Linked DNA regions of Lentimicrobium sp. L6. The protein of the gene in region 1 binds, or shares a complex with, the protein of each later gene. Links are inferred from orthologs where the notes say so. Each region holds a gene or a part of one and is shown on either strand. Other genes may lie near its edges. The genes, in order: HNS38_RS04510 and cdaA.

Region 1 (15,412 bases):
TTTGAAGGTAAAAAAGGCGATGACCTAACTTATGTGGATACAACTAAGAAAGACATCACCGTTTATGTAAAACGTAAAGAAACTCAAATTGGTGGTAGAACTATCGGTTTCTGGGACGTTTTATTAGGCGACATTAGAGTTGCTGAGACTTCAAAATAGATTAAATTTGAGCAGTCGGTTCTTAGGATCAGGCTGCTCTTTTTTTATTAACTCCATTGCCATTGAAAAATCTTCAAATCATTTTATTAGCATTTATAATGCTTTGCCTGAGTTCTCCTATCAAGACTCAAGTCGTGGGCAAATTCATGAATGATGAATCGAAACTGTATGCTGAGACCAAACAGGTGAATCAGTTTTTTCGTCGTTTTAATAATGAAGAAGGCCCCGATGGTATCCGATATAGTGTGAGAAGTAAAGAATATCGTAATCCAGATACTCGTGACACTTATTTAAACATTTTATTCGATCTGGAAAACCCAAGTCTCGATGAGCAACTCAGAAAACAATTTATCTCTATTGTGAATAACGATAGTGCTCCTCAGTTTTTAGATTTCCATGCCGATGGTTGGTTTGCTGAAGTAAAAACAAAATTTCTTTATAGAGGAAAACCTAGTTATGTGACTTTTTATTTAGAACTAGAGCAAGAGAATTTGGGTTATAAATGGGTTTTAACTAATGTATTTTTTGAAGAATACGCACAAATTTTAGAAGAAGATGGTTTAAACCAAAATAAATTTCTTCACCCTATGAGTCATGAACTCGATTTCATGAACTTCATCAAAGTATTCGATGACAAGTCTTCTATTGAAGAATACACCAGCCATGGATTTTCTGCCGATTATCTTAGTGTATTTATCTATGAATTTAAACAAGGACTGTTCGAATATCAAACAGTCATGAACTTAAAATTTCATTTCTTCCAAATTCCAGGTTGGTATTTTGAACTGGAAAAATTCAATCGATCCGGTTATAATACAGGATGGTTAATTTCTCGGCTCACACCTATCACCGAAGATGAAAAAGCAGTACTCATGAAATACATTTACCATGATTAGAAAAATATACATACTGTTATTGAGCTTCCTTTTCATAAGCACTTTATCAGCCCAAAAATTAAATCCTGAGGAGGTTAAACAATTTAGTGAGGAGTGTAAAGATTTAGTAAACTATCTTCAATTTACGCTTAATGCAATTGGTGATAACGAGCTTAGCCCCAAAGAAAAAGACATTATCATCAGCGAATCTTTTGCCAAGCTTTTTAGAGATGGGAAAGTACAGATTGAAGATGATTTGGTTCCTGATAGAGAAGCTGTAACCAACAAAGAAGTACAAGCTTATTTAAAAGATGTAGATTTCTTTTTTGAGCAAGCCATCTTCTCCTATAAAGTACTTTCTGTAAATCTATTGCAAGATGAAAACGACAAAGCATATTTCAAGATACATGCACTTAGAACCATAAGCGGAACAAATTTAAATCATGATAGCATCTATAATGAACAAGCCCGATTTGTTGAAGTTGCTGTAAATCCAGATTTACGTGAACTTAAAATTGTGAGTATTTATACTACAAAAATTAATGAGCTAGAGGAAAATATTAAATGGTGGAACGACCTGCCTATTAGCTGGAAAGAAATATTAGGCAACCAACAAAAGTTTATTAAGGATATTGAGTTTTCAAGAGTTTTAAATATACAAAAAGATTTTGTAATTCTCGATCCTCCAAAAGATACCCTAACTTGGGACGAAATAGAACTTGAACCAAGTGATAGCTTAAGAATGGAGTTCCCCATGGCAACTATAGACACCTTCTATTTCGCCACAGATAGTGCAAAAGCCATCTACAAGAAAAGACTCTCCCATTCTTTAAACAAGATTTTAGCCATTAAAGAACTAGATGTTTCAGGCAGGTTAGACATCACTCATTTGGAGCCTGTGAGCAAACTATCAGACATCAGAAGTTTAAACATAAGTGGAACTCTGGTAAACGATCTCTACCCTATTCGTAATTTGATTGATTTGGAGGATTTAAATATTTCAAATACACAGGTAAATAACTTAGATGCTCTGGTTTATAGTATGGCTATTCACAATTTGAATATATCCAACACTAAAGTTTATTCATTGAAACCTCTGGTTAATTTAGGCAATGTGAATATCCTTGATATTTCCAGCACTGGAATTGATGATTTAGAGCCCATTAGTGAATATAGAAACCTTAAAGATTTGCAAATGGAAAAAACCATGGTAGGTGAATTAGACGCCATTTCCAAATTGAAATCCTTGATATATCTAAACATCGATAGCAGTCCTATTTCAAATTTATCTAGCCTTGAAGAATTACTAGAACTTCGTATTTTATCATGTAATAATACACTTATTCAAAGCATTGATCCTCTAAAGAATATGGATCAGCTTAATATTTTATATGTAGACAATACTGAAATTACAAGTATAAAAGCCCTTGATGGAAAAGAAAAGCTAACTAAGATATACTGTGACAATACATTGCTCGGTAAACAAAAAGCACTATTATTTATGAGTGAGAACCCTCAGGTTTTAGTGGTTTATGAAAGTAGAAAACTTCAAAAATGGTTTAAAAACTTGCCTGAATTTTGGGTAGAGATATTCGATTACTACGTAGATATAAATATTAAAAACCCAAGCAAAGAAGAACTTCATCAAGTTGCAGGAATTTTAGAAATAGATTTAAGTGGGCAAGAAAATGTGGTCTCTATTGAGCCTTTATCGCAAATTCAGAACTTAAAGAAACTAAACCTTTCTAAAACTTCAATAGAATCTCTAGAACCTTTATATGAACTTCGTGATTTGAATTGGTTAGACATCAGCTACAGTAAAGTAAACTCTTTAGCCCCTTTAGAAAACAACCATTCCTTGCAATATCTGAATATTTCGAATACCAAGATTACAAATATTGTAGCATTAAAGGAGACCAGTAGCTTGAATAAACTCTACATGAATAATACTCCCATTGCTAATATCAACCCTATTATGGGACTGTCTGGCTTAAGAGAACTGCAAGCGGATGAAACCAGTATCGCAAAGCCCGATTTTGAGAGCTTCATCACAAGTAATCCCCGTTGTTTATGTGTTTATCAAAGTAAAAACTTAAATAGCTGGTGGGATGGACTCTCCCCTATTTGGAAAGAGGTTTTTATGAAAACCCAAAAATGGGATAACACTCCAAATACTAAGGAATTACATCAATTGATTAAACAAACTGAGCTCAATATAGAAAATAATAGAAACATCACAAGTATAAAAGAATTGGAAAATTTCGTTTTCTTGAAAAACCTTAGAATTTCTGGAACTCAAGTGAGTGATGTAAATAGTTTATCCAAACTAAGTCGAATCCAAACCCTCGATTTATCCCAGACTCCTATTTTAAACTTAGATGTATTGGCCGAACTTCCACTTTTAGAATCTGTAAATATCTCAAATACACAAATTAACTACTTGGATTGGGTTGAACAACTGACCAAGCTGCAATTACTGGATATCAGCGGAACTCAAGTGAAGAGCTTGAAATCTTTAAGCACACTTTATATGCTCGAAACACTAATAGCCTATAATACTCGTATTGCTAATTTAAAGCCTTTAAGTGAGTTGGTGAGTCTTAGAAAACTGAAAATTTATAATACTAAAGTCTCCTCAAAAAAAGTAGACCAATTCAAATATGCCAACCCTTCTTGTGTAGTGGATTATTTTTAGTTTATTATTAAAAAATTCTATTTTACTGCCAGTTATACAACAGATCGTATTATTTCCTATTTTTGAATCATGAATGAAAAGATTAAAATAGAATTGTCCAATGAACAATTTACTGCCCTCACCCATTGTATGCTTTCCTACGAAGCCACCGAAGAAGAGGATTATGACAAAATCCTAATGGCTCGTTATATCCTCGGGAAAGTACTAAAGAAGATGATCAATCGCTATCAAGACCTGAAGAAGAAAAACAAGATGAGCCTTAATATTGCAGAAGCAGCAGCTTTTCGTACCCTGATGAGTAGCCAAATTGACCGTTGTGGCATTTATGAGCAGACTATTATTCGTGAGATATTGATGCAGATTGGTAGTAAGCTTTAAAGATTTATGAGTGGTAATTATGATTTATGAGTGGTAATTATGATTTATGAGTGGTAATTATGATTTATGAGTGGAGGATAGAAGAAGAAATATGATATCAAACTTTTAAAAATCTACAATATGAATGCATCAAATACAAGTAAACGAGAATTACTGGAGGATAGGTTAATTGATTTTGCAATTAGTACAAATGAAATAATTGAAAGTTTTCCTAATACCTATTTAGGTAAAAACATATCGAATCAAATATCACGCTCTAGCATATCACCAGCTCTAAATTATGGAGAAGCGCAGGCAGCCGAATCAACAAAGGACTTCATTCACAAAATGGGAATCTGCCTCAAAGAATTAAGAGAGACTTTTGCAGGATTGAAAATATTTGACCGCTCCCAAAAACTATCTAATGATAAAAACGAAATAAATAGGCTAAAAACAGAAGTAAACGAACTAATTTCTATTTTTGTAGCTAGTATCAAAACAGCAAAAAAACGGTTATAGCTTGGCTAAAATCATCATTCATAATTCTGAAATCTTTTAATTCATTAATCAGGTTTCATCATTCAAATATTTAATAAATGAAAGCATTTAAAGCATATGACATCCGCGGAGTATATAATTCCGACTTTAATAAAGAAGACGTTTATAAAGTGGGATTTTTCCTTCCACAATTATTAAATACCAAGAAAATATTAGTTGGACGAGATGCCCGAGTATCTTCTCCTGAAATATACGAATACTTGTGCAAAGGAATCAACGATGCAGGAGCCGATGTATGGGATGCAGGCCTCACAACTACTCCTATGATTTATTGGGGAAGTGGAAAGTTTGAGTTCGAAGCCTCCGTTATGATTACAGCCTCTCATAATCCAGCTCGTTATAATGGGCTTAAAATCTCTGGCAAACACGTAAAGCCTATTGGCTATGGTACAGGTCTTTCCGATTTAGAGAAAATGATGAATACATTAGAAGTCAATCCTATTGGTCCTGAAGGAATTATTAAAGCATTCGATTTTAAAGAGGAATACCTGAAGTTTCAACTCAGTTATTTAAAAGATATTTCGAATCTAAATATAGCATTAGATGTAAGCAATGGTATGGCAGGTATGTTTATCAAAGACATTCTCGGAAATCAACCTCATTATATCTTTGATGATATTGACTGCACCTTCCCCCACCACGAAGCCAATCCCCTAGAACCCGAAAATATAGTCGACCTTCAGAAATTGGTAAAAGAAACCAAAGCCGATGTTGGAGTTATTTTTGATGGTGATGCTGATAGAGTGATGTTTGTGGATGAAAATTCTAGATTCATCTCTCCCGATTTAATTATTGCACTTCTAGGACATCACTTTTTGGAGGATGCTAAACCTGGTACTCGCGTTTTACAAGATATTAGAACAAGTAAAGCAGTGGGTGAGTATTTGAGCCAGTATAAAGTGGAGATGCACATGTGGCGAGTTGGACGAGCTTTTGCGGCACTCAAACTGAAAGAAATTGATGGCTTATTCGGTGGTGAATTGGCTGGGCATTATTATTTCAAAGATTTCTATTATTCTGATTCTGGCCTTTTAGCTGCTATTCTAGTACTCAACATTGTATCGGAAATGAAGAAAAAAGGACTAAGCCTTTCTCAGCTTATCTCTAGAATTGAGACTTACCAAAACTCAGGTGAAATCAACTTCAAGATCGAAAGAAAAGCTGAAGCCATGGAAGCGGTTAAGAATTACTATTTTGAACAAGCAGAACCTGATGCTTTCTTCGATTTTGATGGATATAGATTAGAATATCCTGATTGGTGGCTCAATATCAGACCTTCGAATACGGAGCCTTACCTCAGGTTTTTAGCAGAAGCCAAAACCAAAGAACAACTAGATGAAGTAGTGAATAAATGTAAAGAAATCATTCAAAGCTTTGCTTAAAAACCTCCTTATATTATTATTTGCCTTTTCTATTTTGGGCGTTTCTTTTGGACAAGACCAACAAGATACTACTCAGATTAGAAAAGGTAGATTAATAGGTGTTAGTGCTTTGGCTGGGACTGCTTATATCGGAGGCATAACTGGGCTATATTATTTGTGGTATAAAGATTATGATCAATCTAAATTTCATCTCATCAACGATAATAAAGCTTGGCTTCAGGTAGATAAAGTAGGCCACAGCTTTTCTGCTTATCAAATGGGACGAGTAGCATTTACCGGTTTTCGTTGGGCTGGTCTAGACGAAAAGAAGTCCGTGTGGATTGGTGGAACCTATGGTTTTGTATTTCTGACCACTGTAGAAGTTTTTGATGGACTATCAACCAACTGGGGCTTTAGCTGGGGCGATGTAATAGCAAACGCCGCGGGAACTGGATTATTCATCGGACAGCAATTGGGTTGGAAAGAACAAAGAATTCAAGTCAAATTCTCCTACTCCCCCTCAAAATATGCTCAATACAACCCAGACTTATTGGGAAGTAAACACACTGAAAGATTTCTCAAAGATTATAATGCTCAGACTTATTGGTTATCCATAAATCCACAATCATTCTCCTCCTCCAGAAAAATCTTTCCAAAATGGTTAAATTTCGCAGTGGGATATGGCGCTAAAGGAATGACTGGGACCTATTATAATCCGGAGGAAATAGATGGAGAGACTATTCCTTGCTTTAATAGAACCCGACAGTTCTATCTCTCCTTAGACCTTGATTTAACCAAGATAAAAACACGTTCAGAGTTCTTAAGGTTGGTATTAGAAGTAGCCAATATGGTGAAAATTCCTTTTCCAACTTTGGAGTATAATTCTGAGGATGGTGTAGAGTTTCATGCTATTTATTTTTAGGTTTACTGATGTTTAAGCTCTTGAACTTTACGTATGTCGAGCTTAGGACAGGGCAAACGCGTACTTTTATTTTTCTAATTGTTTTTAACAAAGCTAACGCGGATTTGGTGTGATTTAAATACATTCCTTAATATTAATATTTTCGCACGGAAAACATTTCCGCGCTAGCATTATACCTATAGATTAAACTATTTTTTTCTAAATATAGCTTTTTAACAAAGTATGCGTTTGCCCTGGAGCTTAGGGAACTTCATTGCTTTTTGGGTGGTTTTTTTTAAAATTTAATGCGTTTTTATATCCTAACTGATGAAGTTTTTTTGAATCTTTTTGTAAGGATTAAAATAACTCGTCGACTATTAGTTCAAATAAATAACATGAACGCCCTTAAGGCACAAAAACAAAAATGATGAACAAAAGAAACATTGGAATCCTATCGATAGCTTTTATGCTTGTAGCAAGCGCTGCATTTATGTTGAATGGAACAGCAAAAACAGACTTAACTAATCCTCAAGAGCAATTGGCATTTGCAAACCCTGATGCAGAATTTGATGGAAAATGCGGTGATGGTAAATGTGGAGACGGCAAATCAACAAAAGACACAAAAGCAACTAAAGATGCAAAAGCCAAAAAAGGGGAAAAGAAAGCCAAATGTGGTGATGGCAAATGTGGAGACGGTAAAACTACAGTTGATAAAACTGCATCTAAAGATAAAACAACTACAAAAAGTGCCACATTAGAATCAGATATAAGCAAGTGTGGTGATGGAAAATGTGGAGATGGTAAAGCAAAGAAAGATACTAAAGCAAGCCTAGAAGACAAATCAAAAACCAAAAAAGAAAAATGCGGTAGCGGCAAATGTGGCGACGGCAAATAAGACAAAACAATAAATTAAGGCCGCTCTTATTCGTTCTGATAATTCAGATTTCAAATGGGAACGGCCATTTTTATGCTCTGGCATTAAAAGATATAATTGAATTAAAAAAATGAAAATGACTTCATGCGTTAGCATTTATTAAATACTAAATAAAATGTAGATTAATTGGAGTTTGCAGCTCTTTATCAAATGCACTAGAATTTTTAAAAGATAATCTATAATAAATCATCAGGATTACTTTGGCTTATGGATTTTACAAACTAGCCCTGAATAAATGGAACGATATAGACAGCGTAACAAGCTGGTTTGCCAGTATGACTTATCCACTCCCGAAGCTCTATGCCCACATGGCTTCCGGAACTAAACTACTGGTATCGTATTACTTGCCCTTGGTTTTAGATCTCGACTTATTTCTATTCCTTTAATTTTTGTTAGGATGGTTGCCATTCTTACGGTCCACCTTGGTAATGGTTGGGAAGCTGGAAACAGTGGTTTTGAAATACCCTTCTACTATTTAGTAATGTTAATAGTGATTTTTGTTTATGGCCCAGGAAAATATAGTCTTGATGATATTATTAAAAAGATGCAAGCATAGAGGATGGTTCTTGAATAACAATAGAAACCTTGATAAAGTTCTTCTCTCTAAATAAAGAGTGTCGTACTTTATTGAGGTTTTTATAGGTAAGGCTTGATTTATTTGATGACTATTCCACTACCTTCCTGAATAATCTCACCAATAATAGTCACATCTTTCATACCCAAATTCTTTAATTCATTTACATATAATTCTGCATGAGCTGGAGGTAGACAAACCAACAAACCACCCGAAGTTTGGGCATCACAAATCAATAATTGAGAAGTACGAGAAAGTTTTCCAAAGTCAACTACATGCTCTACATAATCACGGTTATTATAAGTTCCGCCAGGAATAATATTGGCAGCAGCTAAATCCTTTACTGTATCAATAAAAGGAATGGCATCAAAACTAATTTCAGCAGTTACATCAGAAGATTCTACCATTTCTTTCAAATGCCCCATTAATCCAAACCCTGTTACATCTGTACATGAAGAAACGTCATATTTAGACATGATTTCAGCTGGTATTTTATTTAAGGAACTCATCAACTCAATGGCTTGTTTTGCTATTTTCTCATTTACTAAACCACGTTTTATTCCGGTAGAGATAATTCCTGTTCCTATGGGCTTAGTTAAAACCAAGACCTCCCCTATTTTTGCGCCTTTATTTTTAATCATTTGGTCAGGATGAACCAAACCACTAACCACCATTCCGTATTTAGGTTCGGGATCTTCAATGGTATGTCCTCCCAAAATAGGGATACCAGCTTCCTCAGCCTTGCTTTGGGCACCTTTAAGAATCAATTCCAATACTTCCATAGGAAGTGCCTCCTCAGGGAATCCAACTATGTTTAAAGCAAAGATAGGCCTAGCACCCATGGCATAAACATCGCTCAATGCATTGGCCGCAGCAATAGCTCCAAACTGAAACGGGTCATCCACTATTGGTGTAAAGAAATCCAGAGTTTGAACCAAAGCCAATTCATCAGTCAATCGATACACAGCTGCATCGTCTGAAGTATCTGTCCCCACCAATACATTTACATCATGAACTTGAGGCAAAGATTTCAAAACCTGCTGTAATTTCTGAGGTTCTATTTTGCAAGCACAGCCTAAGCCATGGGTATACTGAGTAAGTTTAATTTTAGAAATATCTCGATTTTCAGGCAAATGAATTGTAGAACCATCCGCTTTTGGCATTAATATTTTCACATTTGATACCACTTCTTTAACTGCGGCATCTATGTTTTCTTTGGATGTTGTACGACCAGTTGAAAACCGAATTGTTCCCATAGCAAATTCTAAAGGTATATTCATGGCTTCCAAAACTACAGATACATCAATGCTTTCGGAATGACAAGCCGCACCAGCGGATGCAGCAACATTTTCTAATCTTGCAATTAAAGTATTGGCTTCAATTTTAGGAAAGGAAACACTTAAGGTATTTGCCAAACATTTTTCAGCATGACCATTTCTCTTGATATGAGGTAATTCTTTCTTTAATGAATCCCATAGCATATCACGCATATTTGCATAATGAAGCTGATAATCCTTGAGTTTCTCTGTCACCATTTCAGCCGCTTTTCCCAAGCCAACTATCTCCAAAACATTCTCTGTTCCAGCTCTCATATTTTGCTCATGATCTGCACCATGCATCAGCTTTTCTAATACAACTCCCTCTTTTATATAAATCGCACCAATTCCTTTGGGCGCATAAAGCTTATGGCCAGCAATACTCATCAAATCCAATCCCATTTCCTTCACATCCACAGCAACCTTTCCAATGGACTGCGCTGCATCACTATGAAGCAATATACCTCTTTCTTGGGCTATTTTACCAATTTTAGAAATGGGCTGGATACTACCTACTTCATTATTGGCATGCATCACAGAAATTAGGATGGTTTCTTTTTTAATGGCCTCCTCTAAATCTTTAAGATGGATAATTCCAAATTCGTCAACAGGTAAGTATGTCACTTCAAAACCATTTCTTTCTAAATACTTACATACTTCGAAAATAGCGGGATGCTCAATACTTGAAGTGATAATATGATTCCCTTTATGCTTATTGGCAAAGGCCGCTCCTTTTAAAGCATAATTATTCGATTCCGTTCCTCCACTTGTGAAAATAATTTCGGAGGATTCTGCTCCTATCAAATCAGCCACTTGTTTACGAGCCTTCTCTATGGCCTTTTTAGTTTCGGCACCCAGTTGATGTGAGCTGGACGGGTTGCCAAAATACACCTCTAAATAAGGTCTCATAGCCTCCGCTACGATAGGGTCGATAGGTGTTGTGGCATTATAATCTAGGTATATCATGTTTTTTTATTTAAAGAGCAAATATAGGTAAAGCATTCTGATTATTGATTGTCGGCTGTTGGTTACTGGCTATTAGCTGTTGGCTGTTGGCCAAGAAAAACTAATCCAAGGAGGCTATCATCCATTAAACCCAACTAAGTGAGGCCCTGGTAAAGTGAATAAGAATCACAAATAGAAAGCTAACTGGTTAAAAAAAACTGCCTAGCAAATTATTACTAGGCAGTTTTTAGCTTCGTTGAGTTTCTTTCACTTAAGAATCATCTATTATTTTTATCCTTCGACAAGTTGATGGATCAGTCTTCCAACTTCTGTCATCTGTCATCTGTCATCTGTCATCTGTCATCTGTCATCCATTCAAAACCTTTCTTACTCTTTATAGAATTTCGATTGAGAAACCCCATTTCCAATCACAACCTGAATCATGTAAATCCCAGTATTCAATTTAGAAACATTAATATCTGTTTGGTTTCCGTAGGTTTGATAGATAAGTTGTCCATTACTGGAGTATATCCTTAATTCGGAAATATCACTTTGCAATGATAAATGGATATAATCTCTACTTGGATTTGGATAAACTTCAAAAGAAGCAGTTTCTTTTTGAGGGGAAGTTTCAATTCCCACAAAAGCATTGGCTGCTTCATAATCAGGAATTCCATAACCATAAGTTTTATCTGGATTAGAAGCCTGAGAAGCTGACATTTCTAATAAATCCATTATTTGTTTATTATTAAATTCAGGATTTGCTTGCCATAAACATGCAGTCATACCTGCAATAGTAGGAGAAGAAAAAGAAGTACCATTAGCCGAGCTAATAAAATCACTGTAAGCATCTGCCACTGTTGTTCCAGAACCTACTGCACAGATATTTGGTTTAATTCGAGAATCCATAGGATAGCCTCTAGAGCTGAAAGAAGCAATATTCCCAGAATAATCAGTTGCTCCAATTGCAAAAACACTATCACCATCAGCTGGAAATCCAACATATTGCCATGAACTACTTCCATCATTTCCTGCACTATTTACAGGTAGAATACCTTTTTTAGCAGCTAAATCAGCTCCGATTGTAACAATGGCTGTATTTCCATTTATTTCATTCCAAGTATGATCGAAATTTGAATCATCGAATGTAGTATAACCCAAAGAAGAATTGATAATATCTGCTCCAACACTATCAGCGAATGCAGCTCCAACCAACCAGTTGTATTCTTCTATAATATTTTCGTAATCGGTATATTCCGTTCTTAATAACCAATAATCTGCCTTTGGAGCGGTACCTATCATTTGACCAGGCCAATTGGCTCCCATGGTAGATAAAACCTTAGTACCATGAGTACTTCCTGCAAATGGGTCATTTTCTTCAGAGCAAAAATCTCGTGCTCCTAAAATCTGTCCATTGGCATATAGAGAATCAAAAACAATTCTATCAGGAACGCCAATAAAACCACCATCTAAAACGGCAATCACCATTCCTTGTCCTTGATATCCCATATCATGCAATGGTATACCATTAATCAACTCAATTTGTTCAGTGGCCTGACCATAGTTTAATGTAGAAGTGGATTTTAGTCTTGATGCTTGAATATTATTTTGTTCTAGCTCCTCCTCTACTTCAAAGAAGTTTTTAGGTTTAATAGGAGGGTTAGCATTCACGTCGGCAATTTTTGTAGCACTCTCCACAAAAGACAAAGCAAGAATTTCTTCAATTAATGTCGGATTTGTAGTCTTAACTAATATGGTATTGATCCATTTTACTTGACGTTTCACTTCAACTCCTATTTCTGCAACCTGATTGACATACGAAGAAGTGATAGGTAAATCTGTTAGATCATAACTAATCCCCTGATTTACTCTTCTTTCCATACTTCTTGCAGATAAAAACGCTTCAGGATTATCAAGTGTATAGGTATTATTATCTTTATCAGTAAATTTAATTGCATAATAATTTGGTGCTACCTGAGCCATTAATGCAAAACTAAAGCTCAAGAGTAAAACAGTAAAAATATTCCTCATGATTGATTACAATTTGGTGATTTTTATTTGTGAGTTTCTATTTGCAGCATGTACCTCTACAAAATAGATTCCTCTTGTGTATGATTTGATGTCTATGTTTAACGGACTTCCATTCCAGTTCATTTTTCTTTCTTCTATTAATGCTCCTTGAATATTGAATATCCTCATGGTGAAACTAAAATATTCTTTGGTTTGAAGATCCAAAGAAAATGATTCAGAAACAGGATTAGGAGCCACAGTAATATTTTGGTTTTCTGATTGAAGATTTTCCATTCCTAAAATCCCCAAAGCATTTTCATAATCAGGCAAACCATAACCATAAAGGGTATCCGGTTCATTAAATCTATTGGCACTATATTGTATGGCTTGTTTTACCATCTTTGGACTTACTGTAGGATCGGCAGACCAAAGGCTAGCGGTCATTCCTGCAATAATTGGACCTGAAAATGATGTTCCATTAGAAGGTGCAACCACATCGCTAAACGCAGATGCCACATATGCCCCAGCTCCTCTTGCCACCACATTCGGCTTTATATCATCACTCCAAGGAAAGCCATGGCTACTAAAACTTGCAATATTCCCACTACCATCAACTGCTCCAATACTAAAAACTTGGTATCCATCTGCTGGTGCACCAACATATCTCCAAGAGCTATTTCCTGAGTTCCCTGCACTATTCACCACCAACATTCCCTTACGGAATGCCATATTCGAACCTCTAGTAATAATGGTTAAATCACCATTTAATTCTTCCCATGTGTGGTCAGTTCGTAGATCATCAAAAGTGGTATACCCTAAGGATGTATTTAAAACATCGGCACCAACACTATCAGCAAAAGCAGCACCTGCCACCCAATTATATTCTTCTATTAATGCTTCAGAAGCGCCATCTTCGGTCCTAATTAACCAATAATCGGCATCGGGTGCAGTTCCTACTAAATTCCCTTCCCAATAACCTCCCATGGTACTAAGCACAGCTGTTCCATGAGTATGAGTGGCAAACACAGTTTCTCCTGGAGCTACCATATTTTTCGTTCCCAGAATTTGGTCATTATCCCAAAGTGACTGAAATATTTGTCGCTCGTCAACTCCCACAAATCCTGCATCTAAAACTGCTATTACCATACCCTGACCTTTATATCCGAGCTCATGAAGTTTTTCACCTTTAAGTTGGTTGATTTGTACCCAGCCTCCTCCATAGAAAGCGGAATCGTAGGCTTGAGTAGATTTGTGAGGAGCATATATTTGTTCTTCTTTTAGATCAAAGGATAGTTTATCACTTTTCGAAGATTTAAAATTAGAATTATAAACTTGTACTACTTTTTCCACATCATCTAACAAATCCAAAATTTCCACATCTGTAGAATCTGGTGTTGAAATAATAATGGCATTTAACCATTTTACATGAATAATTAATTCAAAATTATCATTTAAACCCAGGATATTTTCAATTAACTCTGGATCTATAGGTAAATCCTCCTCAATAATTGGAATATTATATTTGGCACGACGATCAATAGCTCTTTGTGAGAGAAACTCCTCTGGTTGGTCCACACTATATGGTGTAAAATTCTTATGTGTAAAATGAACCGCATATTTATATTCCTGAGCTTCTGCAACTAAGAAAACAAATAAAAGTAATGCAAGGCTTAATAATTTCTTCATCTATCTAATTTTTCCCAAAAATAAACATATTAACGAAGTATAGACAGCCTTTATTTAAAAAGGGTTGACTCATTGGGAAAATTATAACAAAATTCAAATGCTACTCATAAGGGTTTCTTTTTAAACTCTCAATGATTTCCTTATCATTATTCTCTTCCATAGATTTACTATTTTGATAAATATATTGCCATTGCCTTTCTATTCTCTGAGAATACAAATCAAAATTATCAATATAATAAGACTGAATATAGTCTTGATAACCATTGAAAACATCATATTCATTTGCCAAGAAATAGTCATATTCAAAACTATTGATATCGAATACAAGAGGTAACTGATCAATCACATTTTCTGGAATACTAGGTGCTGAAAAATTTATTTCAGAACCCAAAGGAAAATTCACCCTATACTCAAAAAATACTTCTTCGTCAACACTATCATACTTCCAACGAAGAGTTCCCAAATCCGCGTTGCCAGTTACCGTAGCTTTAAAATCATAAATATTTGAATTATCCAGGTTTAAATCAAAGTCTAGTGTTTTTAATTGATTTGGAATGTTTCCTCGAGAAGTGAGTTGATAGTTATTAACATTTCCCTTCCTAGCACGATAGTAACTATAATAACCTGGGAATACCTCACCTGGATTGTAAGCTCTAATGGATGTTTCTCCACCATCAAAATAATTGTAAAATACTGCATTATAATCCCAAAATTCACTACTATAGTCATCCTCTGACTCAAGGTATACAAACATGCTTTCATTTTGTGGCAATGTAACATCAACATAATCATTCATTACAATTAAATCATTATTGTTTATGATAAACTGAGTATCTGAAACTATATTTGATATTTTTTTAAAATTAGGCGCTTCATTTTCATTCATGGCAAATAACCATAAATATTCCTTGTCAATATATCTTTTCAATTGATATTCATTCGAATTATAAATTGAATTCGAATATTCATAAGATGATTTCATTTCTGACAAATGGAAATCTCCAAGTTCAAAACCCTGAAGCTCAACATTAAAAGTACCAA
Region 2 (15,543 bases), on another replicon or contig:
TAATGTTGATGGCGCCAAAGATGACAAATGGCCTTATCATGTATTTAAAAGGCGAAGTAGCCTCTATGCCTTATATCAAAATGACTGCCCGAGTAATGGAGCATTTTGGAATCGAAATATTGATGCACGAAAATGCTATCGCCATTAAGAAACAACAATATTCAAGTAGAAGGGAATATTTTGTGGAGAGTGACTGGAGTGCGGCCTCTTATTGGTACGAAATGGCAGCCTTTTCTGAGGATGTTGATTTATTTCTACATGGCTTAAAGAAAGACAGCATACAAGGTGATGCCATGATTGCAGAAGTTTACGAACAGTTTGGAGTTCATAGTGAGTTTTTAGAGAACGGTGTTCGCTTAACCAAAACCAATAACCATTGTCAGCACTTCAAGCACGATTTCTTAGATTACCCCGACATGGTTCAAACCTTAGTTTGTACTTCTGCAGGCTTAGGTATTAGTGGGGAATTTCATGGATTACACAACCTCCGATTTAAAGAAACAGATAGAATTCATGCCTTGCATACAGAATTAAAAGACATGGGACTAAAATTAGATACTTCTGAAGATAGTATCAAAATGGAGGCGTCTAATGCAAAAGTGACTCGTGCTATTAGAACATTTGCTGATCATCGAATGGCCATGTCCTTTGCTCCTCTGGCTATACCTTTTGGTGAAATCACCATAGAAAGCCCCAATGTGGTTAATAAATCTTATCCTGATTTCTGGAATGATTTAAAGAAAGTTGGATTTGTTATGGAGGAGGTTTAATTTTCTAATTCCAAAACCCAATTTACCTATTACATAAGACTCAATTTCATTAAATTCATGATTGAACAACCCTACGCTAGTAGAACGAAGATTGAATCGGATAAATTCAATCTGAAAATTCTAATTCCGTCAAAGAAAAACTGGTTTATTATATTATTTCTAAGTATTTGGTTAGTGGGATGGTTTTTAGGTGAGAAATCAGCCATTATCGACCTTTTAGATTCTAATAACACTGGTATAGTTTTATTTATGATGGTTTGGCTTGCAGGTTGGACTTTTGGAGGAGTATTTTCAATTATTATATTACTTTGGAATCTAGCAGGGAAGGAAACAATTTATATAGACAAAGGAATATTTCAGATTGACAAAAGTATCTTTAGCATCATTATTAGAAGCAAGAAATATGAAACGAAATCAATCAAAAACCTTGAATTAAATCCTGCCCAAAACATAGCGAGCTTATTTGCCCAAAAGAATATTGGGGATTTCTGGGGATTAACTGGTGGAAAGCTTAGATTTGATTACGGAATGAAAACTATTAAATTTGGAATAGGTATAGATGAGGCAGAAGTTAGACATTTAATTACAGAGATAACTAGTAAAGGTTTTCACTCACAAGAATCCACAAGTTAAACCTATTTTTCAGATAACATATAGGCTAGCTGATTCGTAATTAACAATAAAAGTAAATAGGGATACTTTACAAAAAGTATTTTATATTGCAACTCCCACACCAAATTCTCACTAAACCGGATTAAACTCCTTATCCAAGAAATTTTTAAGCTGATGCGCTTGAACATTTTGAACCACCACCCCATTTTTACAATAGGAAATATGACCTGTTTCTTCTGATACAATTAGAGAAATACAATCAGTAGCTTCTGTAATACCTATTGCTGCTCTATGTCTTAATCCCAATGAAACATCTATGCTTCTATTTTTAGAAACCGGCAAAATACACCCCGCAGCTTGAATAATATTGTCACTAATCACCATGGCTCCATCGTGAAGTGGACTGTTTTTAAAGAAGATATTCTCTATTAATTGATCTGAAACTCTAGCATTCATAACCTCCCCGGTCTCAATAATATCATTTAATTCATGTTGATGAGTAACCACAATTAGGGCTCCCGTTTTGTCATCACTCATACTATGACAAGCTTTAACAATTTTATCGGTATCTAAATTAGCTTGTTCAGGCTGGAAATTTCGAAACATAAATTTCAACCGTTCAGGAAGGATTTCTAAGACTTTGGGAGTACCAAATACAAGTAAAAACTGACGCAATTCAGGCTGAAAAACTATGATTAAAGCGATGAAACCCACTCCAATAAAGGCTCCCAATATCTGACTCAACATTTCCATTTGCAAGGCTACTACCAATCTCCAAATAAAATAGATAGCAGCGATACCTGCAAAAATATTAATGGCAACAGTTCCTTTAAGCAAAGCATAAAGCATATACAAAAGCACCGCCACTAGGGCGATATCTAATACATCGAGGAATCTCAGCTCAATAAAACCTGTTACAAATGTTAGCATTTAGTAGTACTTATATTAAGGCGGCAAAGGTATTTTAAAAATCTAATCTGAGGATGCTATTTATACGAATTCACCCAAATATTGATAACCTAGCTTTCTTTTTCACCTCTTTTATACAGTGAAAATAGTTGAATGGTTTCACGAGCTTCTTTAGCATCATGAACACGGAGAACTTTAGCCCCATTTAGTAATGCCAATATATTTAATGCAGTTGTTCCATTCAAAGCTTCCTGTGGGCTTATCCCTAGGGCTCTAAAAATCATAGACTTCCTACTCAATCCAGCTAAAATTGGATATCCAAAGGCTTCCAATTGACTCATTTTGCCCAACAACTCATAATTCTGTTCCAAAGTCTTTGCAAAACCAAAACCCGGATCCAAAATGATATTTTTAAAATCAAGCTCATTAAGCTTCTTGATACCCTCCTCAAAATAATTCTTCACTTCATCAATTACTGAAGAATATGTTGTTTGATTCTGCATGGTTTTAGGCTCTCCTTTAATATGCATCATCACATAGGCCATTTGGTATTGGGCCACTTCAGCGTACATTTGTGAATCCCAAGTACCACCAGAAATATCGTTAATAATATTAACCCCAAGATGGTTGCACTTTTTTACTTGCCCAGCATTATAAGTATCAACCGATAATAGAATACTTGGATATTTCTTCCTCAAAACTTGCAAGGGCTTCTCTAAAATCCTCCATTCCTCTTGTTCGTCTATCAATTCTGCTCCTGGACGAGTTGAAGCCGCTCCAATGTCAATAATAGTACAACCTTCCACCACTAATTTCTCAGCTCTCGATAAAAATCCATCCCCTTTATTATATCTTCCTCCATCAAAAAAACTGTCATCAGTCAAGTTCAGAATCCCCATCAGCTGAGGGACTTCCAAGTCTATTTCCAAATCTCCACATTGAAATTTTGAAAAAGAGCTGTTGTTTTCACTCATTTAATTAATTTTGTGGCTAAATTAAGAAGATATAATCAATGTCAAATACTAGCCAACAATTCAAAGAAGCCATCGCATTATGTAAAAGTGTATTCATGAATAAGATGATTGATTATGGTAGCGCATGGAGAATACTAAGGCCAAGCTCATTAACAGACCAAATCTATATAAAAGCTAGTAGAATTCGTTCCATTCAAGAAAAAGGAAGCAGCAAAGTAAACGAAGGAATCGAACCTGAATTTATTGGCATTGTAAACTATTCTGTAATGGCTCTTATTCAATTGGAAAGAGGCCATGGAGAAAGTGGTGATATCGAACCAATTGAACTTGAAAAACTCTATGATACTCATGTCACTGGTTCTATGTCGTTAATGGAAGACAAAAACCATGATTACGATGAAGCCTGGAGAAATATGCGTATTTCTTCTTTAGATGATATTATACTTATGAAGCTGCTTAGAATTAAATCAATAGAAGATAATGAAGGCAAGACGATTGTCTCTGAAGGTTTAGATGCCAATTATCAAGATATGATTAACTATGCGCTGTTTGCTTTGATTCTTTTATCTGAAAAGAAATAAAATCATTTTCATTAAGTTATTATTATATGAAAAATTCATTATTATTTCTATTATCCATCATTGTATTTGGGTCCTGTGGATACGAACCAATGGCTAGTGTTGATTATACCTTCACGAACAAGTCTAGCACCCATATATCATTGATTTTAAACTATTCTTATATAATAAAGAAAGATACTATTAGAATTGAAACTGAATCTTTTCATATGTTTAAACACTCTTATGAAGATCAGGATTCACCTCCACCCCCTTTTTATAGCAATGGTATCGACACCATATTTTTAATTGTCCAAGACACCATACATACAACATATTATAAGGGCAGTTCAGGAAAATCTCCTTTTAGCCTTGACTCATATACAGGAGGCCAAATAAGTAAAAAAAGAGGAATGCATTACTTTTCCTATGTCTATGATATTAATATAGATTAATAGCCTCTCACAACATTCAAAGTTTATAATTTTGAATTATTTTTTGATTTTTCTGTAATATTTACATTTCATTCACTAAATTTTAGGGATTAAAGTGTCTTATATCTGCAAAATTGTGCAAATTTGCATGCATTAGCATTTTTATTAAAATATTTACCCAATGATACGAATTGCAAGAATAATCAGCAGGTTATTTGTAGGACTAGTTTTTATATTTTCAGGATTTGTAAAAGGAGTTGATCCCCTAGGAACAGCTTATAAAATAGAAGATTATTTTATTGCCTTTGGTACCGACTGGGCTATTCCTTTCGCTTTACCATTAGCTGTTTTACTTTGCGTGGCTGAGTTTTCTCTTGGAGTATTTTTAGTCTTCAATATTTTTAAGAAGACTACAGCATGGTTGGTAGCCTTAATGATGATACTCTTTACATTCCTCACCCTCAATGATGCTATTTACAATCCAGTTCCTGATTGTGGGTGCTTTGGAGATTTTATCATCCTCACCAATTGGGAAACATTTTATAAGAACTTGGTGATTGACTTCTTCTTGATATTTATTTTCTTTACCAGAAACTCATTCGACAATGTTTACAAGAAAACTACGGAATGGTCAATTGCAATTTTGATTGTGATTGGTTTCACCTTATTCAACTCATATAATATCAATCGTCTACCTCTTCTTGATTTCAGATCATGGAAAGTGGGCACCAACCTCAAAGTAGAAAACCCAAAACCCTTAGAGTACTATCTTATCTATAAAAATAAAAACACAGGTGAAACAGAAGAATATCTTTCACCCAATTATCCATATAACGATAGTATTTGGATGAGTCAATGGGAATATTCTGATATGCGAGTGGTAGATCCAAATGAAAGAGTTTCTGATATCCGCTTCTTCGATTTAGCTGGACAAGATATTACAGATAATATTGTTGACGATCCTATGTATCACTTTTTATTAATCTCTTATGATTTAAACGAAGGTGATTGGGAACACCTGGAACAGATGAAAGAATTAAAAAGGCGAGCCACAGAAAACGCCTACTCCTTTAGCTTAATCACAGCAAGTAGTGAAGAAATCATCGACCAGTTTCAAAAAGAAAAAAGATTCTACTCAGATTTATATCAAAGCGATGATATAGATTTAAAAACAATTATCCGCTCTAATCCAGGATTAGTAGTTTTGAAAAATGGTGTAATCATGGGCAAATGGGCACAAGGTCACCTTCCTCAATATGAGGAAATAATAAAACTGAAATAGTGCTGCCTTTTATTCTCAAAAGACTCCTCTATGGATTTTGGGTACTACTTGGCGTAGCTACTTTGGTGTTCTTCTTATTTAATATTTTACCTGGTGATCCTGCTAGAATGATGTTGGGGCAAAGAGCAGATATCGCATCGGTAGAAGCTATCAACAAAGAACTAGGGAGGGACAAATCCATCTATATTCAATATCTCAATTTCTTACACGACTTATCGCCTATCGGAATAAAAGAAAAAACGGAGGAGTCTGCAGGATTTCAAATTTCACCAAACATCAAGAACCATCATCTTCAAATAAAACCACCCTACTTGCGAAAAAGCTTTCAGAGCAACAGAGAGGTAACGAGTATTTTAACAGAAGCTTTTCCGAAAACCTTATTACTAGCAGCCGTATCCATGGGGTTTGCCTTAGTTGTTGGGGTGTTCCTAGGGATGGTCAACATTGTATATCCAAATAAATTTTTAAATTCCTTCATATTTGGTTTGAGCGTATTCGGTATGTCGTTACCCAGCTTTTTTGCCAGTATCTTAATGGCTTGGCTTTTTGCTTTTGTATTGGCCGATTATACCGGTTTAAACTTGTTCGGCTCCCTTTATGAAGTTGACGATTTGGGCAATGGCAAACATCTGGCACTCAAAAACCTGATTCTTCCAGCAATCACCCTAGGCATTCGACCACTAGCCATTATTACAGAATTAACTTCCTCTAGCTTGAAAGAAGTTTTAGCAAAAGACTATATCCGAACTGCACGAGCTAAAGGTCTTACAGAATGGCAAATCCTTAGAAAACACGCCCTAAAAAATGCGCTAAATCCTATTATCACAACCATTTCCGGATGGTTTGCCTCACTTTTGGCAGGTGCTGTTTTTGTAGAATACGTTTTCGATTGGAAAGGAATGGGACTTGTTATCGTTAATTCGCTTGAGAAATACGATTTTCCTGTTCTCATGGGCTCAGTACTTTTTGTGGCCGTTCTCCTCATTCTTGTGAACATAGTAGTAGATATCCTTTATCGAGTAATCGATCCTAGAGTGGAACTGGAAACTTAATGCTGGCTTTTGGTAATTAGCTTTTGGCCTTTATCTGTTGAATTCTAGCCATGATTTTTCGTTTTAACCAATAGCATCCTAATAATTATTAAAGATTCCTCGCTACGCATCGGAATGACAGGTGTTTTGGCAACTCATAAGGAAGAAAGGCTTTGCTTTTTTCAATGCCAAAAGCAAAGCCCTTCTTCCTCCTTATAAAATCCGAACACCTTGTCATTCAGAACGTAATGCAATGAAGTGAAGAATCTTTTTTGATATGGAACTTCATTTGGACAGTTTTGATTTTTAACTATTAACTGTTAAATATTAACTTTTAACTATCAAACGAAATTTCCTATTTTTGCAAACCCCAAAATAAATGAACAAGTTTTATGAAATTCAAATATATCCTACTGATTTTTCTTTCTAGCGTCCTTTTTCAACATTTAAATGCTCAAACTAAGTCAAAATATCCACAAGATTATTTTCGTTCACCTGTAGAAGGTAGAATTTATCTTTCTGGAACATTTGGGGAATTACGCTCCAATCACTTTCATGGCGGAATAGACATTAAAACTGGAGGAGTAGAAGGAAAGAATATTTACGCAGCAGCTGATGGCTGGGTAAGTCGTATTAAAATTTCGCCTTGGGGTTATGGAAATGCTGTTTATATCGATCATCCAAACGGATACACCACCGTTTATGGTCACCTGAAAGAACTCAAAGGAGATGCTGCCAAATACGTTGAACAGCAACAATACAAAAACCAAAGTTTTAGTGTAGACTTATATGTAAAAGCTGGGCAATTTCCAGTTAAAAAAGGAGACATTATTGCCTTAAGTGGAAATACAGGTGGTTCTGGAGGACCTCATCTTCATTTTGAAATTCGTGAAACGGCCAATCAAGAAATCATCAACCCATTACTTTTCGGATTCAAAGTTAAAGACTTCATTACCCCTACCATAAGTTCGATAAGAATATACCCAGCAGAAGAACAGGCTAAAATCGAGGGAAAACAAAATGCTCAAACTTTCACTCTAAAAGGTTGGGGAAGTGATTATTTACTGAAAGAAAAGGATACCTTAGAAATTGCTGGAGACTTTTATCTAGGTATCAACACCATTGACAAACAAAATGATACTCAAAATAAAAATGGAGTTTATGAGATAGAAATTTTCGTGGATTCTAATCTCGTATATTCACACAATGTGGAAAGACTAAATTTTGCTAGCACCAGATATATCAACACACTCATTGATTTTGATTTCTATAAAAAGAAAGGAAGGAGTTATCAAAGAACTTATCAGAGCCCCAATAACAAACTTCCTATTTATGACAAGATTGTAAATAAGGGGGTTTTCTCTTTTAACGATAATCAATACCATCAGATAAAATACATTGTAAAAGACATACATGACAATAAAGCCATCCTCAATTTCACCGTTTTTTCAAAGACTATTGAGAATAATGAGTCATTAAGCAGTGGCAATTTATACTATCCTTTGGGTGAAAATAATTATGAGGACGAAAATATAAAGGTCTATTTCCCGAGTAGAAGTTTATATGATACTTTGAGCTTTAGCTCCTCCATTGAAGAAAGCGACAAATCGATCAATGGAAAGAAATATCATATTGGTAAAGTAGGTGCTGGTTTACAAGAGCATATTCACGTGAAGTTGAAGAATATTGAAATCGAAGAGGACCTAAAAAATAATATTTATATTGGTGAATATTATAAAAAAAGTATCAGCGCTTATTCTTCTTCATGGGAAAACACTAATGACTTGAGTTATAAAACCAGAGATTTTGGCGAATACCTCATTTTAGTTGACACCATTGCGCCCTCTATAAAAGTGAGAACAAAATTAGAAAATAACAAAACACCCAAAAGCCTTTCTTTTACTATTACAGATCAAGAAAGTGGAATTTCTGATTATAATGCTTGGTTCAACGGTTCCTGGATTTTGATGAGTTATGATCCAAAGAAGTCTCGTTTGACTTGCCATCTGAATAATATTCAAGAAAAAAATGTCTTCAAAATCATTATCAAGGATGGCGTAGGTAATATTTCTGAAAAAATACTTCATTTTTAGTTTCATACCCACCCTTTTGTTAAGTAAAACCACTGCGCTTAGTCATTGAATCATTCCATTTGCACATTTTTCTCCAACATTTAATAATCGTTTAATATTAGTTCTAAAAGAGCACTTATATTTGCATAAGAAATATTAGTGAATAATATTTCTTTGGTTAATTATGGTTTGTGTTTGAGGTGCGACTGGTTATCGCACCTTTTTTTTATACTTTCACTTTTCTAAATCCAATCAAAAGTCCCTTTTATACCAATATCATAAAGGCATATCGTTTAATTTCAATAACAAAAACCAAGCATCATTTTAACAAGGAATTTTCATAGAAAATTACTATTTTTGCAGCCCTAAAATTCCAAAAGAATATGTTTGAAGGATTAAATGATAGACTAGAACGTTCGTTCAAAATACTTAAAGGCCAAGGCAAAATCTCTGAGATTAATGTGGCCGAGACTATTAAAGAAATCAGAAAAGCCTTATTAGAGGCCGATGTGAGCTATAAAATCGCTAAAACTTTTACTGCTAATGTAAAGGATAAAGCCTTAGGACTCGATGTTCTAAATGCCGTATCTCCTAAGCAATTAATGGTAAAAATAGTACACGATGAGTTGGCCGAATTAATGGGCGGTACTGCAACAGAACTAAATATAGATAATAATCCTGCTGTAATTTTAATGGCCGGACTTCAAGGCTCTGGTAAAACAACACATACTGCTAAATTAGCTCATTACCTTAAAACCAAAAAAGGAAAGAAACCTTTAATGGTGGCATGTGATGTTTATCGTCCTGCTGCGATTGAGCAATTAAAAGTACTTGGTGGCGAAATTGGAGTTGATGTTTATACTGAAGAAGACAATAAAAACCCCGTAGATATTGCGCGTAACGCGGTAAAACGAGCGCACGAGAGTAGCTATAATGTGGTTCTTGTGGATACTGCTGGTCGTTTGGCTATAGATGAGCAAATGATGAAGGAAATTTCCGAAATCAAAAAAGCCATTAAACCTCACGATACTTTGTTTGTGGTAGATTCCATGACTGGTCAAGATGCTGTAAACACCGCCAAAGCCTTTAACGATCAATTAAACTTTGATGGGGTTATCCTTACCAAATTAGATGGTGATACTCGTGGTGGTGCTGCGCTAACTATCCGTTCGGTAGTTACTAAGCCCATCAAGTTTGTGGGTATTGGAGAAAAAATGGACGCTCTTGATGTATTCCATCCTAGCCGAATGGCCGATAGGATTTTAGGTATGGGTGATATTGTTTCTCTTGTAGAAAGAGCCCAAGAGCAATTTGATGAAGAAGAAGCTAAAAAACTTCAAAAGAAAATTGCTAAAAATCAATTCAATTTCAATGATTTCTTGAATCAAATCAAGCAAATTAAGAAAATGGGTAATGTAAAAGACTTGATGGGTATGATTCCAGGTATGGGAAAAGCCTTAAAGAATGTAGATATTGACGATGATGCTTTCAAAGGCATAGAAGCTATTATATATTCCATGACCCCTGCAGAAAGAGAGAATCCGAAAATCATAGATGGAAGTCGCAGAAGAAGGATTGCATTGGGAGCAGGTACAGAAGTGAGAGAAGTAAATCAACTTCTTAAACAATTTGCCGAAACCAGCAAAATGATGAAAATGATGAGCGGTGGTGGTGGCAAAAACATGATGAATATGATGAATAAAATGAGAAGAAGATAATCATGAGCAAGTTAATCGACGGAAAAGTCACCTCTAAGAAAATTAAAGATAAAATAGCTGCTCAGGTAGCTAAAATGATTGATAACGATGAGAAAGCTCCTCATTTAGCAGCCGTTTTAGTGGGTGCAGATCCAGCAAGCGAGTTTTATGTAAAAAGTAAGGAAAAAGCTTGTCGTTCGGTTGGTATCACTTCTTCACTTTATAAATATTCTGAGAAAACTACTGAAGCTGAGCTGATCGAAATCATCGACTTTTTGAATAATGATCCTGATGTGGATGGATTTATTGTTCAACTTCCGCTTCCAGATCATATTGACGTGGATAGAGTCATCAACAAAATAGATCCCTCAAAAGATGTAGATGGTTTTCATCCTATCAATATTGGCAAAATGGTGACTGGTGCACCAACTTATCTACCTGCTACTCCCTATGGTATCATGATGATGATTGAAGAATATAAAATCGAAACATCTGGTAAAAATGTAGTTGTTTTAGGTAGATCTAATATCGTAGGAACTCCTATTTCTATCATGTTAAGTAGAAAAAGTAATCCTGGCGATGCCACTGTTACCCTATGCCATAGCAGAACCAAAAACCTGAAAGAAATAACTGCCCAAGCGGATATCATTATTGCCGCTATTGGCCAACCAGAATTCTTAACAGAGGATATGGTAAAAAAAGATGCCGTAATTATTGATGTTGGGATTCACAGAAAAAATGACAATTCAGAAAAAGGATATAAAATAGTGGGGGATGTGAAATTTGATGAGGTGAGCAAAAAAGCAAGCCTAATTACTCCTGTTCCTGGTGGTGTTGGTCTCATGACCATTGCTGCACTTTTAGAAAACACTCTTAAAGCTTCTAAGAAAGAAGTTTACAGATAGTTTTTACTTCCGTTCTTATCATAAATCCCACACTTATGAAGAATCTTCTTTTGATTATTGCGTTTATCTTCCCAATAAGTTATTCTTGGGCTCAATTAGGTTGTACGGATCCCAATGCCAATAATTATAACTCCATGGCGCAAGAAAATGATGGATCGTGTTTATATGATCCTGTGCTCATGGAGCCAGAAATAATCATCGAAGAATTGGCTTCGGAAGTATCAGAAACCAGCGGATTAATTTGGTTCAGAAATGCTCCCTGGACCCATAATGACTCTGGAGGAGAACCTGCTATTTATCGTTTAGATGAATCTACGGGTGAAGTCACGCAAAAAATATTGCTCAGAGGAGCTATTAATTTCGATTATGAAGATATCACTCAGGATGAAAATTTTATTTATATTGGTGATTTTGGAAATAACTATGGCACCAGAGACGATCTTACCATCTATAAAATTTTAAAATCAGAAATCCCTGAGGAGGGTAATACTGAAGTTAATACTGAAAAAATTACATTTGCCTATCAAGATCAGATCAACTTTAATAAGCAAAACAGAAGCAATAATTACGATTGTGAATCAGTAGCCTCAATGGGTAACTTTCTCTATATTTTTACAAAAAACTGGGTAAACCAACAAACCAGTTGCTATAAAATCCCTAAACAAGCTGGTCACTATTTACTAGAAATCCACGACCAGTTTAATGTGAGAGGATTATTAACAGGTGCCGACTATTTTGAAGAGGAAAATATTTTGGCCCTCGTAGGTTATGAGAATTTCGTTCCTTTTGTTTGGGTGATTTGGGACTTTAAGAATGATGAGTTTTTTGGTGGAAACAAGAAACGAGTGGACTTTGCTCATATACAAGGAGCTCAAACAGAATCTATTTGCTTTAAAGATAAAGACCATTTATTAATGACTTGTGAGGATTCATTTATTCCTCCACGACTTTATCAACTCGACTTAATACAAATCATAAACGCATCTCGTATAAACTCACCATTATTTAAACCCTTTGAAATCATCCTAAAGCCCAATCCTTCAGAAGGAAAAGTTATAGTCAGTATCAAAGGATTAAAGAAACCTAATTTCGATGTGGAAATCTATAATTTAAGCTGGCAGAAAGTAAGCCAATTTAGTTTCGTAGAAAACCAATTTCAAAAAGGAGTCAGTGTTAAAATTAATACTTCTGAGTTGGGACAAGGGATTTTCTTTGTCCGAGTGAAAGAAGGAAAAAACATTGGTTTCCAAAAACTAATGATTACAGAATAATGACAAAAGAACAAGAGGATATATTGTTAGATGAGGGAAAAATGCTTCCATTAATGGAAGAATTTTATACCATACAAGGAGAGGGAGCCAATACAGGACAAGCCGCTTACTTTATCAGAATTGGAGGTTGTGACGTGGGCTGTAAATGGTGTGATGTGAAAGAGAGTTGGAATCGAAAGATGCATCCTCCTACCCTTACTGATGATATTGTAAAAAATGCTGCTGCTCAGCCCGCAAAGGCAGTTGTGGTTACTGGTGGTGAACCGTTAATGAACAACTTGGACTACCTATGTGCAGAATTGAAAAAAAATAATGTGACACGCTATTTAGAAAGTAGTGGCGCTCACCCCTATTCTGGTGAATGGGAATGGATATGCGTTTCACCAAAGAAAAAATCACCACCGGTGGAGTCTGTTTACTCCAGAGCCAGTGAATTAAAAGTAGTTATTGAAACCGAAGAAGACTTTGCTTGGGCCGAAGCCAATGCTAAACTCGTAAACTCAGATTGCCTTTTATTCCTTCAACCAGAATGGAGTAAAGCAGATCAAATGATGCATGCGATAACAGAATATGTAATGAAGAATCCTCAATGGAATATCTCTATTCAAAGCCACAAATACATGAAAATTCCATAATCCGATGTAAATACCTAGCAAACAACATATTGCTATACATTAAAAAATAGGTAATAAGCTACTGAATTTCGGTATTTTATTACCTATTTCTTTTGAAATTAGGATAGGACTTAGTACTTTTGGCCAACAAATTTCTTTAAGTTATATCTTTATTCCTAATCGTTGGTTTTTATGTCATTTAGAGTTGTAAAACTGTTCAAGAAAAAGAAATAATCACAAGGCTTTTAGGAGTTTAGAAAATTCATTTTACAGTAATTATGGGAAATTTAAAATTTTTGTTAATTTTTTTCCTATTTTCACAGAAGAAAAACAAAATCAAATTATAACATATGTCAGATAATAATTCAAACCCCAAATCAAGGAGAGATTTCCTGAAAATCGGCTCTTTAATTGGGATTGGTGCGGTGGCAGCCGGAGCAGCGGGATATGCTGGCTTTGCCGCTCAAGATGGTAAAGAAGGACATGGTGGCGAAGCTGAGTCTGCTTTATCGGATTCCGAAAAAAAGATTAAAGTGCTGACTGAAGATGGTCAGTTGGCAGAAATTAAAGCCAGTGAACTAAGTCCTGTTCAAAAGGATCAATATACATCAGCTTTACAAGAACAAGGTCGCGAAGGAATCCCAGGTAAGCATTGGGTGATGGTGATAGACTTAGCTCGTTGTAGAAACGTAAGAGCATGTATGGCTTCTTGCCAAAATGCACACCATTTGCGTGAAGAGCAACATCACATCAATGTATTGCGTATGCAAGAATCGGAGCATACAGAGCCATATTTCATGCCCAAGCCTTGTTTCCATTGTGACAACCCTCCATGCACTAAGGTTTGTCCTGTTGATGCTACTTTTAAACGCCAAGATGGAATTGTTTTAATTGATAATGAAAGATGTATAGGTTGCCGTTTCTGTATAGCAGCTTGTCCTTATTCTGCAAGGGTTTTCAACTGGTTTGAGCCTAAGAATCACGAAGAGGATGAAGATTTGCTTTATAATGTCGAGCTTAATGTTCCACAAAAAAAAGGAACTATTTCAAAATGTTTATTTAGTGCCGACCGCTTAAGAGAAGGAAAACTTCCTTATTGTGTTTCCGCATGTCCCAATGGAGTTTATTATTTTGGTGATTTAAATGAGGATGCTGTTACCAATGGTACCTCAGGAGAAACCACTCGTTTTAGCGAATTGATTCGTAAAAATGCAGGATATACGCTACTCCCAGAATTAGGAACTAAACCAAACGTGTATTATTTACCACCAAAAAACAGAATGTTTCCATTCGAATATAATGGTAAAACCACTTTGGAAGACGAACATCACGTTTAAAAAATCATTTGAAAAATCAATAAAAAAATAAAAGATATGTCTGAATCTTTATCAAAAGAACAAGCCAAGAAATTGGTTGATAAGTATGCTGAAGATGCTATCAGACCCATGAAGAACCATAAGGGATTTTTACCTTGGATGGGATTCTTGGGATTGGTAATGGTGGTCTTTGGCTATGCCTATTATATTCAGCTTACTGAAGGATTAGGTGTAACAGCCATGCGCGATTATGTGAGTTGGGGATTGTACATTTCCAATTTTGTATTCTTTGTTGCTGTGAGTTTGGTTGGAATGCTAGTGAGTGCAGTTTTAGGATTAGCAGGGCAAAAATGGGTAAAGCCTATCACTAGAGTTTCCGAAATTATTGCTTTAGGATTTGTAATGGTAGCCGGTTTGGTTATTATCACAGATATGGGTCGTCCGGATAGGTTTTTAAATCTATTCCTTCACGGAAGACTACAATCTCCTATTGTTTGGGATGTTACAGTAATTACAACTTATGTAGCTATTAGCACCCTCCTCTTTATTTTACCTTTAATTCCTGATTTAGCTTTTATCAAAAAGAAAATGAAGGATATGCCTGTTTGGCAATATCAATTGTATAATATCCTTAGTTTAGGTTGGATTGGTACTCCAGAGCAATATAAAATTCTTCATAAGAGTATTAGAATGCTAAGTATCATCATCATACCAGTAGCTATGGCTATTCATACGGTAACATCTTGGCTATTTGCATCTACTTTGCGAATTGGCTGGGACACTACTGTTTTTGGTCCTTATTTCGTAGCTGGAGCTTTTGTAGCAGGAACAGCAGCCGTCATTATTGTGATGTATATTCTTCGTTCTAATTACAAACTTCAAGACTATTTTACGGATCATCATTTTGATATGATGGGTAGATTATTAGTATTGGTTTCTTTATTGTATGCTTATTTCAATATTAATGAATTCTTAGTTCCTGCTTATAAAATGAAGACTGGTGAAGCCGTTCATTTGCATACTCTTTTCCAAGGAGCCTATGCTGGCTTATTTTGGGTGGTTCAAATCATTGGAATGGGATTACCCATTTTCTTTATGA

Evidence for each region.
Region 2: the proteins of HNS38_RS04510 (region 1) and cdaA are in contact, whole or in part, in a crystal structure (PDB 7OJS), measured with the Bacillus subtilis proteins. The link is inferred for Lentimicrobium sp. L6 from one-to-one orthologs.

Annotation. Positions count from the first base shown.
Region 1 is NZ_JABKCA010000012.1:14,197-29,608, reverse strand. Bases 4,021-6,854 are described here. They hold HNS38_RS04510 (phosphomannomutase/phosphoglucomutase), read left to right. Parts: upstream 4,021-4,682; coding sequence 4,683-6,026; downstream 6,027-6,854. Other genes in these bases: HNS38_RS04505 (DUF2279 domain-containing protein), read left to right, coding at 6,019-6,854; HNS38_RS04515 (four helix bundle protein), read left to right, coding at 4,228-4,605; HNS38_RS04520 (hypothetical protein), read left to right, coding at 4,021-4,107. Also shown: HNS38_RS04535 (hypothetical protein), read left to right, coding at 1-159; HNS38_RS04530 (hypothetical protein), read left to right, coding at 294-1,055; HNS38_RS04525 (leucine-rich repeat domain-containing protein), read left to right, coding at 1,048-3,729; more of HNS38_RS04520, read left to right, coding at 3,799-4,020; more of HNS38_RS04505, read left to right, coding at 6,855-6,927; HNS38_RS04500 (hypothetical protein), read left to right, coding at 7,334-7,801; HNS38_RS21050 (DoxX family membrane protein), read left to right, coding at 8,026-8,226; HNS38_RS04495 (DoxX family protein), read left to right, coding at 8,238-8,396; selenide, water dikinase SelD, read right to left, coding at 8,495-9,529; HNS38_RS04485 (S8/S53 family peptidase), read right to left, coding at 11,063-12,706; HNS38_RS04480 (S8/S53 family peptidase), read right to left, coding at 12,713-14,371; HNS38_RS04475 (hypothetical protein), read right to left, coding at 14,472-15,412. UniProt on the Bacillus subtilis protein: Catalyzes the conversion of glucosamine-6-phosphate to glucosamine-1-phosphate. Glucosamine-1-phosphate is used for cell wall biosynthesis.
Region 2 is NZ_JABKCA010000017.1:32,458-48,000, forward strand. Bases 414-3,378 are described here. They hold cdaA (diadenylate cyclase CdaA), read right to left. Parts: upstream 2,313-3,378; coding sequence 1,515-2,312; downstream 414-1,514. Other genes in these bases: aroA (3-phosphoshikimate 1-carboxyvinyltransferase), read left to right, coding at 414-770; HNS38_RS06075 (hypothetical protein), read left to right, coding at 828-1,403; folP (dihydropteroate synthase), read right to left, coding at 2,402-3,265; HNS38_RS06090 (DUF1599 domain-containing protein), read left to right, coding at 3,304-3,378. Outside these bases: more of aroA, read left to right, coding at 1-413; more of HNS38_RS06090, read left to right, coding at 3,379-3,846; HNS38_RS06095 (hypothetical protein), read left to right, coding at 3,873-4,277; HNS38_RS06100 (BT_3928 family protein), read left to right, coding at 4,438-5,538; HNS38_RS06105 (ABC transporter permease), read left to right, coding at 5,538-6,590; HNS38_RS06110 (M23 family metallopeptidase), read left to right, coding at 6,962-8,662; ffh (signal recognition particle protein), read left to right, coding at 9,025-10,359; bifunctional methylenetetrahydrofolate dehydrogenase/methenyltetrahydrofolate cyclohydrolase FolD, read left to right, coding at 10,362-11,243; HNS38_RS06125 (T9SS type A sorting domain-containing protein), read left to right, coding at 11,279-12,514; HNS38_RS06130 (7-carboxy-7-deazaguanine synthase QueE), read left to right, coding at 12,514-13,149; HNS38_RS06135 (4Fe-4S dicluster domain-containing protein), read left to right, coding at 13,479-14,465; nrfD (NrfD/PsrC family molybdoenzyme membrane anchor subunit), read left to right, coding at 14,502-15,543. UniProt on the Bacillus subtilis protein: One of 3 paralogous diadenylate cyclases (DAC) in this bacteria, catalyzing the condensation of 2 ATP molecules into cyclic di-AMP (c-di-AMP). Upon expression in E.coli leads to c-di-AMP synthesis.